4 regions of the Paenibacillus sp. JZ16 genome follow, and region 4 is predicted to be linked to each of the others. Evidence: riboswitches for the same ligand, from Rfam matches in the RefSeq annotation. Region 4 holds a riboswitch; each other region holds the start of a gene.

The links. A riboswitch is a leader RNA that binds a small molecule or an ion and turns the genes downstream of it on or off. The one in region 4 is predicted to bind cyclic di-AMP.
Region 1: another riboswitch for cyclic di-AMP. It lies ahead of BJP58_RS19985 (resuscitation-promoting factor); the one in region 4 lies ahead of BJP58_RS07205 (C40 family peptidase).
Region 2: another riboswitch for cyclic di-AMP. It lies ahead of BJP58_RS22225 (hypothetical protein); the one in region 4 lies ahead of BJP58_RS07205 (C40 family peptidase).
Region 3: another riboswitch for cyclic di-AMP. It lies ahead of BJP58_RS14965 (TrkH family potassium uptake protein); the one in region 4 lies ahead of BJP58_RS07205 (C40 family peptidase).

What each region holds. Positions count from the first base shown of each region.
Region 1 is NZ_CP017659.1:4,396,020-4,399,136, forward strand. Features, by position in the region: gene BJP58_RS19975 (HD domain-containing protein) at 1-267, shown strand, start outside; gene BJP58_RS19980 (TatD family hydrolase) at 365-1,129, shown strand; cyclic di-AMP (ydaO/yuaA leader) riboswitch at 1,335-1,549, shown strand; gene BJP58_RS19985 (resuscitation-promoting factor) at 1,821-3,008, shown strand.
Region 2 is NZ_CP017659.1:4,928,183-4,931,299, forward strand. Features, by position in the region: gene BJP58_RS22215 (proline dehydrogenase family protein) at 1-255, shown strand, start outside; gene BJP58_RS22220 (hypothetical protein) at 316-717, opposite strand; cyclic di-AMP (ydaO/yuaA leader) riboswitch at 1,463-1,631, shown strand; gene BJP58_RS22225 (hypothetical protein) at 1,766-2,176, shown strand; gene BJP58_RS34275 (potassium-transporting ATPase subunit F) at 2,331-2,405, shown strand; gene kdpA (potassium-transporting ATPase subunit KdpA) at 2,436-3,117, shown strand, end outside.
Region 3 is NZ_CP017659.1:3,293,111-3,296,227, forward strand. Features, by position in the region: gene BJP58_RS14965 (TrkH family potassium uptake protein) at 1-1,163, opposite strand, end outside; cyclic di-AMP (ydaO/yuaA leader) riboswitch at 1,228-1,372, opposite strand; gene BJP58_RS14970 (CPBP family intramembrane glutamic endopeptidase) at 1,664-3,117, shown strand, end outside.
Region 4 is NZ_CP017659.1:1,629,761-1,632,877, reverse strand. Features, by position in the region: gene BJP58_RS07215 (ROK family protein) at 1-489, shown strand, start outside; gene BJP58_RS07210 (hypothetical protein) at 884-1,411, opposite strand; cyclic di-AMP (ydaO/yuaA leader) riboswitch at 1,671-1,801, shown strand; gene BJP58_RS07205 (C40 family peptidase) at 1,805-2,281, shown strand; gene BJP58_RS07200 (stalk domain-containing protein) at 2,506-3,117, opposite strand, start outside.

The DNA.
Region 1 (3,117 bases), 2.8 Mb from region 4:
CATCCGGAATATGACCTGGAGATTGATTTTCCAACGGATCTTCCTTATGATAAGGTTCATTCCGATATGCCGCTTAACGAGAAGCAAATCCTGCTTCTGGATCGGCATGATGAGCTGAAGGAAATCTCGGAAGTATCCGATATTGTACGCTCGATCAGCGGCATTCATAAAGGACGGTACCACCTTTATTATCCGGAGGAGAAGGTAAGTCCGCTGCTGGCTCAAATGCCGGAGAAGATAGCCAGTGTATTTAAACAACAACATTAACCTAGTTGGAAAACAGGAACATTTGGTTTATCTGCAATTTACCCAGCTAATGGAAGATATACGACACAGAAACGACAGGAAGGAGAGTGTGGATTTTATGTTGTTCGACACGCACACTCATATGGATGCTCCCCAATTCGACGAAGACCGGGAAGAGGCAATCCAGCGGGCGCTCGAAGCCGGCGTGACCCGGATGATCAATATTGGATTTAACCGGGAGACGATTCCGACTACGATGAAGCTGGCAGAAACTTATGATTTTATATATGCAGCGGTAGGCTGGCATCCTGTAGACGCCATTACCATGGAGGATCAGGACCTGGATTGGATCGCCTCTTTGTGCAGTCACGAGAAAGTGGTGGCTATAGGAGAGATCGGTTTGGACTATTATTGGGATACGTCTCCGAAAGAAGTTCAGCACCGAGTGCTTCGGCGTCAGATCGGACTGGCCCGGGAATTGAACATGCCGATTGTCATTCATAATCGGGATGCGCATGAAGATATCGTGAGAATTTTGCGCGAGGAAAAAGCCTCCGAGGTGGGCGGTGTCATGCATTCTTTCTCCGGAAGCTGGGAAACGGCCAAAATATGTCTCGATATGGGATTCCATATTTCGTTTGGCGGGCCGATTACCTTCAAAAATGCAAAGCAGCCCAAAGAGGTTTTGGCGCAGGTTCCGCTTGATCGATTATTGATCGAAACGGACTCCCCTTACCTAACACCTCATCCCTTCCGCGGGAAACGAAATGAGACCGCTTATGTAAAATTGGTGGCGGAGGCGGCAGCCGAAATTAGAGGGTTGTCCTATGAGGAATTGGCCCAAATTACCACCCAAAATGCGCTGGAACGATTTGGTATTTAACGAAAACGAGAGCAAAAGCGATGAAAAAGGGAGCATTTTCGATTAATTAAAGTTTTTTAATCAGAAAAGGCGTTGATATTACAATATTTTAACCTTTTACATGAGAAAATGTGGTTGAATGTTGCTTTACAACCTGCATACAAACAGGATATCATCTTTTCAGTGATAAGAAGCTGCGATGTGCAGATCGCGGCCGAATATTTCATGAACCGTCTCGCTTAATCTCCGAAATTTTGGGGAACGGGGGAACCGATACCGCCGTGCATACTGGTCTGAATGCGCGCAGCTGTATTTGATTTCTTTTTCGGGTCTTTGGGGTGAATTTGAAGGATCTCGCCATGAGCGGGTATCCGGATCTAGGGCGTCTCTCTTACGTCCGAACCCGACAGCTAACTCCGTAAGCGAAATAAGAGGGGAATTCTCGTGCATACCATTTCCATGATTCTAATCATCAGGAAGCCACGTTAGAGCCTCTAGTACTCTTTCAATGGCTTTCTTTTATTTTTGAATAATGGAGAGGGGATCATCATACTCTTGGTAAACAAGGGGTGGTGGTACATGGACGGAAAGACGGGAATTGACGCAGGGTGTAGATAGATAGCAGGGCGCCTTGTGAGAAAAATTGCTATAGTCACGTCAAATGCATTCATGCGTTTACCTAGACGGCGGGACTATGAAGGAGGATGGAATAGTGGGCATTTTTCAACCTGAAGAAACCCATGAATCACAATCATCCAGCATGTCTTACGCATTGAGATGGAAGCATGACAATTTGCGTCAACTGATGTTGCTCGGTGCCATGGGTGCCGTTACGGTATCACTTCTCATATCGTTGGTCGTACATGATCAGGCAGGCAAGGAGGTTCAGCTTGTCGTCGATGGTCGTGTCACCACAGTAGAAACACGTGGATCATTGCTGCAGGAATTGCTGGATGAGCAAGCGATCACGTTGAGTCCTCAGGATCAGATTTCGATGCCTTTAAACGGCGCGATCCAGGATGGAGACCGGATCATCATTGACCGGGCAATTCCAGTCAAAGTTACAGTAGGCAGCACAACCAAAACCATATTTACATCCCAGGATACGGTTGATCATGTACTTAAAGAGGCTGGTATTACGATCCAGGGTGAAGATATAGTACAACCGGCACAGAACACGAAGCTGACCAGCAATATGAATATCGATGTCGTTCGCGTCACGAAACAAAAAGTTAAAGAGACGGAGGATCGCAATTTCCGCGTGATCAAAACAGCCGACCCATCGCTTGAGAGAGGGGATAACCGCGTTATTCAGCGGGGCGAGCCTGGTCTCATGGTGAACCATTATGAGAAGGTCTACCACAATGGCAAGCTGGTTTCCAAGACGAAGGTCTCCCAAGAGATTGAACGCAGAACGAAGGATAAAATCATTGCTGTTGGCACGAAAAAAGTAGAGAAGCCTGTCATCGTTCAGGCGGCAGCCACCGATGTAAAGGCTAAACCGGCTAAATTGTCCGGCACGAAAAAAGTAACGACCGCCAAGGCTGTCGAGAACAACGTGGTTTCTCGGGCAGGCGTTGATTTTAAATACAGCAAGGTATTGAACAACGTGTCGATGACGGCGTATTCCGCTGAGCAGCAGGGAATCGGTACACGCACTGCATCCGGTACACGCGTTACAGAAGGACGCACCATCGCCGTTGATCCTAACATCATCCCGATCGGCTGGTGGGTCTATATCGAAGGCATTGGCTTCCGTCGTGCAGAAGATACGGGCGGTGCCATCAAAGGCAACAAAATCGATGTGTATTATGATTCACTGAAATCGGCCATAAACTTCGGCCGGAAGAGCGGCCGCACCGTTTACGTGATCGGTCCGGTTAAACCTGAATTGAACTAGACGCATGAATTCCAATTTACAATACCATTCTAATGCTATACTATTTAGCTTATAATATATAATGATGAAGAAGAGGGAATATTTCCTCTTCTTTTGTTTTGTTAAGAAC
Region 2 (3,117 bases), 3.3 Mb from region 4:
GCGATTGCTTCGCACGACGACAACATCATCGACTGGGTGAAGGTGTTTGCCGAGCAGAGCCGCATAGACAAACAGGACTATGAATTTCAGATGCTGTACGGACTGAGGATGAACGATCAGGCTGCCCTGGCACAGGACGGCTACCGTATCAGGTGTTATATGCCCTACGGAACGATGTGGTACCCGTATTTCACCCGGCGGCTGGCAGAGAAGCCGGCCAACCTGATGATGGTGCTCAAGAATATGTTCAAGTGAGCGGGGGGAAAACAACCAATTGCAATGGAGAGAGAACGGTAGCTCTTTCTAGCAGCTGTCCTAGAAGGAATAATATGCCTCCGAGCAGTCCATCAGGAAGGAACGCTCCAGCGGCAGGCTGCCTAACCGCATACGGGTGATGTGCTGTTGCAGATTGGCCTCCAGATCGGCGAGGGCCGATACGGCGAGCTGCATTCGTGCGGATCCCCACTGCTGCTGCTTCTGGGCATAGCGAATGGCCTCGGTCACGGGCATACCTCTCAGCCTCGTAAAGACGGATGCCCAGCGGATCAGATCCGCGAATTCTCTTGTGCTTGGCAGGGCATATTCGGCATACCCGGCCGCCTTTGCAGCTGATTTTGAACAACCCGCAGTTCCAATCTCGGTCGCTCCAGGGGATAAAGCGTTCAGCCGAGCCCCGGTCGAAACGAAATATCTCCATGCAGCGGATGAGCTCTGCATTTAATGCAGGCGATGCGGTTTTGATGACGGGGGCCAGTGCGGCCTCGATGAGTTTCGTCATGATCTGCGCTCCTTTTTAGGAATGTTATATGCACGGCAAAAAGGCCTGGTGAGCAGAGTAACCCCCGCTCTCCAGGCCTATTTATCGTTAGTGGCCCTGCTACAGTGGCCGCTTCGCTTAAGGCTCGGGAGCTCAGCGTAAACGAGTGTTTCGAATGATGGATGAATCATACGCCGGAGGAATCTAAAAGTAAATGGCCATATTGGACGGATACATTCCGAAAATCGATGAAAACCGTAAAAGAAAACGCGTACATTCGGTTGTGTCATCTATTATCATGGCAAAATCTCGGTATCTCGATAGATTGCGATAAATACAAGAAAACAAGAGAAATACATAGTATAGATCAGGATTCGAGAGATAACGGAGCGAAACCGGATAGATCCTGTTCGACATAACGCCCCACGTGTTTCTGCTCACATTTACTTCCTGTAAGGCCGGACGTATGATACGAACTATGAATTGACGGACATCGGCAGCAGGCATACGGGCAGCCGTTCCATGAAGACCTAAAGGCTGTGTGAGAGCTGCCGGGCTCTTTATGGATCGAATCTCGGGCGAGGGCACCATGGGCCTTCGCTGGAAATGCAGGATGATGCGACTCTCACCGCTCGAACCTGATGCTGTGCGGTTTTGCCGGGCCTGAATGTTAGTCAATCGCTAATAGAATAACATGCTACTCGTTTTTAATTTTCGCTGAGTCCTTGAATGGAAAAGGAACGGGGGAACCAGTCGGGAGATGAACTTGATCTCTCAGGGGTGAATCCCATGGACAAGATAACGGTCTATGGGTAGGGCGACTCTCACGCCCGAATCCGTCAGCTAACCTCGTAAGCGTATCGAGAGAGGCAACGATTGTCGTGGACTTGGGCCACGGTGTATTTCACCGTGTTCTGATGAAGAAGCCTGCGGGAAGAGTTCTTCTCTTTCCCCAGGCTTCTTTGTTGTTGTCTTCTCTTTCTGAACTTTTTAGGAGGAGAAATAAAGATGGAGAAACCGCAGGAGTTTATCCTGGTATCCGCGCCGAACAAGGCCGGGGAAGAATTTATCCGCCAGTTGATCTATATGGACATTTCGTTTGCGGCCATAGCCAACAACCGGGTTGAGCAGGAGAGGCTGCGGGAACTAGGCTGCACCAACATGATTGTTATCGATACAAGGGATGAACAAACCTGGATCATTCCCGAGTTTCCCGTCAGCAAGGTGTATTTGTTCGAGAGCAGCTTGAACCTGTGCTGCCGCTATTTACGGATCTGCCGGACATGGACGACGGAGTCGATTTATGTGATTACCCATTCCAGCAATCCGCGATTGATATATAAGGGACTGGGGGCCGATGTGGTGCTTCATACGAACCATCATCAGGTATCCTTCCTGATTTCATCCATTGTCAGCTAAGCGTCTTGGCTGATGTGACCATGAGGTTTTAGGAGGTTATATTCATGCAGGATTTATATATGGTGCTTATCTTGGGAGGAACCTACGGACTGCTCATGCTGTTTATGTCCTGGTGCGGACGCGTGGTTTCGGAACCGGAGGTGGATTAGTTGTGATGATCATTTTAATATGCACGCTCTTTATTTTTCTATATTTGATTTACGCGCTGATTCATCCTGAAAAATTCTAGGGAAACAGCTGAAGGAGGAAGACATTCGTCATGGGCATTTTACAAATTGCCATCGTTATACTCGTTCTGGTGCTGCTGGTAAAGCCGCTCGGAACTTATCTATATCAGGTGTTTCGCAATGAGGGGAATGGAACGGATAAATGGTTCTCCTGGTTGGAGAAACCGATCTTCGCACTGATTGGGTTGAAAGAACGCAAGGGAATGACATGGAAAGGGTATGCCGTCAGCTTTGTGATAACGAATATCGTGCTCGTGTCGGCGGGGTATTTGATTCTGCGGATACAGAGAGTATTGCCCTTCAACCCGAACGGTATCGACAATATGGAATCGACCTTGTCGTTCAATACGATCATCAGCTTTATGACGAATACGAATCTCCAGCATTACAGCGGGGAGTCGGGATTATCCTATATGGCCCAGATGGCCGTCATTACGATGATGATGTTCGCGTCCGCGGCGACCGGGCTATGCGTGGCGATTGCGTTTATCCGGGCGGTGACCAGCAAGGGTACAACCGTCGGCAACTTTTTTGAAGATTTCGTCAAAGCCCACACCCGGGTGTTTATCCCGGCCGCATTTATCATTGCGATGGTACTGGTTGCGCTGCAGGTGCCGCAGACTTTGCAGCCTACGCTCAGCGTCACGACGCTTCAAGGAAGCGAGCAGCAAATAGCGGTGGGACCGGTGGCTGCGCTGGAATCGATCAAGCATC
Region 3 (3,117 bases), 1.7 Mb from region 4:
AAGGCGGATGTCGTTTCGAATAAAATCTCCAGGAAATCCCCTTCCTCTGTCGTCGACAGAATCATCGATACGGTTAGAACGAGCAGCAGTGCCAGTAATGCAATGGTCAGTGCCTTCAGCACCCGCTCCTGGGCCAGGCGATAACGGAACATGACGATGTCTTCACGCCCGCGCATCATGGCGATGACCGCCCCCACCATAATGGTGAAGGTTGTTGTTTTGATACCACCCCCGGTTGACCCTGGGGATGCTCCGATAAACATCAGAATAACGATAAAAAATTGCGTGGCCTGTCTAAGCCCCGTAATATCTATAGTATTCGCGCCAGCTGTACGCGGCGTTACGGATTGGAATAATGCGCCGAAGAATTTTCCGCCCCAATTCAGGGAGCCGAGCGTCCTCGGATTGGTGAATTCAAAAATAAGAATGACGATAAATCCAACCAGCAGCAAGGTAGCCGTCATGGTGAGCACTACTTTGGAGTGCAAGGAAAGTCTCCGCTGTTTCCGGAAATCAATCAGATCGGATAATACGATAAAACCGATGCCGCCCGAGACGATCAAAAACATCACGACAACGTTGACTACAGGATCATAGACATACCCGGTCAAACTCCGAAAATCGCCAAACAAATCGAAACCGGCGTTGTTAAACATCGTGACCGCATGAAAAACGCCATAATAAATCGCTCGGCCGATCGGCATGTCAAACGCCCAGCGGATCGATAGAATCAAGGCACCGCAGGCCTCGATGATCAGGGAGTACAGGAGTACTCTGCGAATCAGCCTTACGATTCCTTCCATCGAGGACTGATTCATCGCTTCCTGCAGAATGAGGCGATCCTTGAGCGATATGCGCCTTTTGAGAGCCAAGGCAAACAAAGTGGCCATCGTCATGAAACCGAGCCCGCCGATCTGAATCAGCAGCATGATCACGATCTGTCCGAAGGAGCTGAATGTCGTTCCTGTATCCACCACAACCAGCCCCGTTACGCAAGTTGCCGATGTCGAAGTGAACAAGGCATCGATAAATTCCAGCGGTTCACCTGTACTTGTGGATATCGGCAGCATTAACAGCGCCGTCCCGATGAAAATAATAGCCGCGAAACCAAGCACGAGAATCTGCGGCGGAGACAACCTGAGCCAGTTCAATTTAGAGTTCAATCGGTCACCTTCTTAAAAAAATCAAGAAAAAAAGACACTGGAAAACGCAGTGCCCTTTACGGTCTGGTTCCTGTGCTGCAGCCTACGAGGTTAGCTGACGGATTCGGGCATTTTCACAGGTCGCCCTATTCATTATTCTGGGAATAATGAAATTCACCCCAATTACATGGTTCCCCCATTTTCAGTACGAAATTCGGCTGGAATATTCGGTTCCTTGAAGCATGATGTGATTATAACGCAATCCGGTACGTAACCCAATGCCGTTTTTCACCCAAAAAATCTTTAAAAGAGCGCGAATTGGGCATATTCAAGAATACAAGCATAGGGTTCTCTAACGTTTTCGAAACCTTTCATTCATTTTCATCGATTTGTTTCATTATTCCGGATATTGGGATAAGCTGCTTATGACTTTCATAACTATGTTATATTGACTCTATGCGTTCTTAATCAGGCATATCGAATACCCGTGGGAGTATCAACTTTCTTAGAGGAGGAATTTCATGAATCGTGCAAGAGAGCCCTTGAAGCTGAAGCCCAATCTGAAACAGCTCATCGCGCCTGCCGCAGTCGGCCTGATTCTGTTCCTATTATTTCAGGTGTTTCCGTCGACGAATTCGGATTCTACCGAGATGGCATCTCCGAATATCATATCCAAGGAGCAGGCTCGGCAAGCGGCTTCAAGCTTTGCTCAAGAGTTTTTGCAGTTTACGGCTGCAAAAACGGATGACACGCTGGTTACATATCAATCCAAATCGGAACTTTACGGATATCTGGCGAAGGAAAAGAGACTTTCGGAATACAACAAAACCTATGAAGCCAAATATCCCTATGACGTATACCGCGTTCGCTTCAGCAAGCCGGGTGGTGGCGATGCCCTCAATGTGGACGTGCACATGCAAAATTCAGGCATCGTCGGCTTCTCGTACGATTACGCCCGCTCCAGCTATGACCGGATTGAGCTGAACAAAGGCGATGTACAAAGACAGATGCTGCTTGTGGTCGAGGACGGCATGTCATTAGCCGAGAAGCAAGCTCTTGCGGAGCCTTGGCTCCAGCGAGCGGGTTATGACCTGTCGCACCTGGAGCTGGTCACGCGGGAAGGGGAACCCCAGCTCCGGTATGTGGACCCGGATTCCAAGATCGGCGACTCCAGATTGGAGCACCGTTTCACATTCGAGCAGGGGAAATTACGCTCTTATGAGCCATCTTTTTCGGTTCCGGCCGCCCATTCCGCCTATGTCAACAAGCAGACCCAAGATGCCACGCTGCTGACCCTTGCAGGGTATGGCCTGTTCACCCTCATCCTTGGCATTCTTGCGATTGTGTACAGCGTGAAGACCAGAGCCTACACGTCGTTTAAGCGCGGCCTGTTCCTATCGGCGCTGCTGTTTGTCATTCAGATGCTGAATACGTACAATCTGATTCCCGTTTTCAAATCCGAGGGGATGTCGCAAACCGGCATACTCGGGATGATGATCTTCTATGCGGTCTATTCGCTTATCTTCTCCGCACTGCTCTATTTCTCCCTTGTCGGGGGCAGCGGGCTATGGCTCAAAGAAGACGGGCTTAATCCATGGCCGCGCGCCAAAGAACCTGGATACGGTCATTATGTGATGGATAGCATGAAGCTGGGGTATATGTGGGCTTTCATCCTGCTTGGGGTCCAATCCATTATCTTTGTCGTTCTGGGCCTGACCTTGAATACATGGTCCACCACGGATGCCACACAATCGCCTTACAACATGCTCTATCCTTGGCTCTTCCCGCTGATGGCCTGGCTGGCCGGGATATCCGAGGAGGCCGTCTATCGACTGTTCGGGATCAAAATGCTGAAAAAGATCGTCCGCAATACGTTCGTAGCCAGTTTGATCACTTCGATCATTTGGGCGCTCGGGCATACACTCTATCCGATATACCCTGTAATTTCCCGGCCCATTGAACTGGTGATCATCGG
Region 4 (3,117 bases):
TTCCTGGGCAGCAGTTCCTTTGCTGGGGAACTGGGACACCATATCATTGATCCCAGCGGTCCGCAGTGCAATTGCGGCAGCCACGGCTGTTGGGAGGTATTTGCTTCTGGAACAGCCATCGGACTCGCAGCATCCCAGCGAATGCTTACCCAGCCAAGTGTCATATCAGAACTGGCGGCAGCTGATGCGGGAGTGAACGCCAAGCATGTATTCGAGGCCAAACGTCTTCAAGACCCCGTTGCAATGGAGGTCATTGATCGTGCCATCTATTACATGGCGCTTGGACTGGTTAACGTCATTCACAGCTTTAACCCCGATCGCATCGTCATTGGCGGGGGTGTGAGCAGAGCAGGTGAGCTGTTGTTCCCGCAGCTGCGGGAAATGACGGATAAGCTGGTCATGCCGTCCTATTTAGGGACGTACGAGATCGTTCCTGCAGGACTTCGGGACGATGTTGGTCTGGTTGGAGCTGCGGCTTTGTTCCAGTAGCATAGGCCTGAAGAGAATGATACGAATAGGATCAATGATAAATAGATACCAGAAAGAGCGCTCGGAATGACGACGTAGTATCCAGTTACCTAGCTAAAGAGAAATCAACAAAAGCCGCCCTCAGAAGGGCGGCTTTCCAATTATTCATAGAGAGAGCGGGAAACGGAGCGATCATTTATTTGCGTCATAAGTCCGTAACAAGTAACAAGTGATAGGCGTGAACCGTAAACCGTCATCCGTTTGCGCTGGAGTCGATTTTTTTGGTTTCTGGTTAGGTTTGTTTGTATCCGACAAACAATAAACGGTTGCTCGCACTTTCCCGCCCGCCGGCGGAAACCGCCGGCTCCAAACCCGCACGTGGGGTGACCTGCAGGCTTGGAGCCGGCGGCTGTCGCTATTCCATGTACTTGGATGCGTCAAACGTAATCAAAGACGTATGATTGGCATGCTCAATCAGCGAAGAGAGCTTGGTTACCTCGCGTTCCTTCTTGCGGGCTAGCGCCTGATAAGCCTCTGGATCATATAAGGCGACGTTGAACAGCGTTATGGCACCGTCTCCGCTGCCACGGCTGCTCTGGCGCTCCAGCTTCTTGCGGGAACCGAGATGGGCAAGCTGTCCGATATCGCTGCGTATTTGTTTGGCCAGCTCGATCGCTTCCATGATCGTAATGTCGGAGCCGTTCCAGGGAATAGTCTGCGTGGTATTGGAGATTGCCATCAGCAAATCCAGCTTCCTATAATCCGCCGCGGCCGCTTCGATTTCTTCCGTAATGGCATCTACGCTGCGCGTAGGGTATTCCGCCGTCTCCCCTTTTTCAATAATCGTGCTGCTGTTGTTCAAGCGTTCCGACATCAACTGATTGATGAGACGGTTAATTGCTGCCCGAACAGCTAGTGCTTCTGCCATCGTTATTTGACTCATAAGTGATGGATCACCTCTTTAATTTCATTTCTGATATGTAAACGCATAGATTTGTAAAAAGTTGCTAGATTAATTAAAAAAGCAGCGCGGAAAGGAGAACAGAGTTACATAATTGTCATGACTGAGTGAGACGGTTAACCAATCTCCTGCCGAAATTCTTCATCTTTACGACAGCTCCAAACATAAAACGATAGATTTTTAGGATATCATTGACAGCATCCTTGCTTGTATACTATATTAAGAGAAGGTTACAAAACGTTAATGAATTTTGCCGAATTTCGTTTGTGAAAACGGGGGAACCGTCTTGGGTGAATTACTCTTGTATAGAGAGTATAGGGAACCTTCAACCGAACCCTTAGCTAACTCCGTAGGCATCGAAGGAGAGAACATATTTTGAAGAAGTTTGTCATCACTTTGCTAGGGTCTGCAATTATTTTTTCTTCTGGTGCCGTTTCAGCATTTGCTGATCAACAACCGAATTTTCAGTATCAAGTGAAGCAATTGGTAGGAACTCCATACAAATGGGGCGGAACGACTACCAGCGGGTTTGATTGCTCCGGATTTATACTGTACATGTTTAGAAATTTCGATATTGATCTTCCGCGCACTTCCCAAAGCCAGGCTCAAGCCGGTGAACATGTGGATCGCCAAGATCTGCGGGTTGGAGATTTGGTATTCTTCAATACGAGCGGTAGCGGAATTTCTCATGCAGGCGTTTACATTGGTGACGGACAATTTGCACATGCTTCCAGCAGCAAGGGAGTCAGAATCAGCAAGCTTAGCGATTCCTATTACGAGCCGCGTTATGTCACGGCACGTCGTGTTTTGAGTCAAGAAAACTATGCAAAGCTGGTAGGAAGCGCAAGCTAGTTGGATTACGCAGCCATTTAGAGTACGATACATAATCAGAAAGCCTGACAAAGGGATGACCTTGTCAGGCTTTCTTTTTTTAGATATCAGAGAGTATAAACATCGAAGCTTGTGACTTCCTGATATCGCAAGAAAAACTTCTACTAACTGTCTGTCATCTGCGAAAGTACGTCGATAGACGTTTTTGTTACTATAAGTCTATCATCCCACAAGGGGGTGTTCGGTTACTCCTTAACAACAGAGGCATTCACGGCAGCTTCCATTCCATTATTATAGAGACGGAACAAGCCCAGACGCCAGAAGGCGGCTCCCTTCAGGTCATAACGTTTGGCCAAGCCGAGTTTATCGTCCACGGAAGTGGCGGTTTCGCTGCTTAAACTGATGCCAAGCAGGAGCTTCTGCTTAGGTACGCCTGCTTGGAGTGCCAGCTGGATCGCTTGGTCCACCAGACTGTTCGGTTCGGGAACCTGAGATTTGGTTCCAACCGGATTATACTGATAGGCCATAACAATCAGGTCATCAGCGATAGAGGCCAGTGTCTTGTAATCATAACCTTTATAGGCGCTGTTCAATGGCGGCACGGCTAAAGACAGGGCAACGTCATTCGGCAATGCGGCTTTCAATTGCTTGACGTAATCATTGAGCAGCTTCTGCTGCTTCACGGCATCCAGTTTAAATCCGAGCCCTTCAAAGTCAAGCACAACACCGCCGAATCCGTTCTCCGCTACCGCGGATGTAATGCCTTCAATAGACTTTTGGCGCAGGTTGCTATCGCTTAGGACCTTGGTTAACTCGCCGTTCCCATCCAAGGCATAAACCATGAGATATGGTTTAAT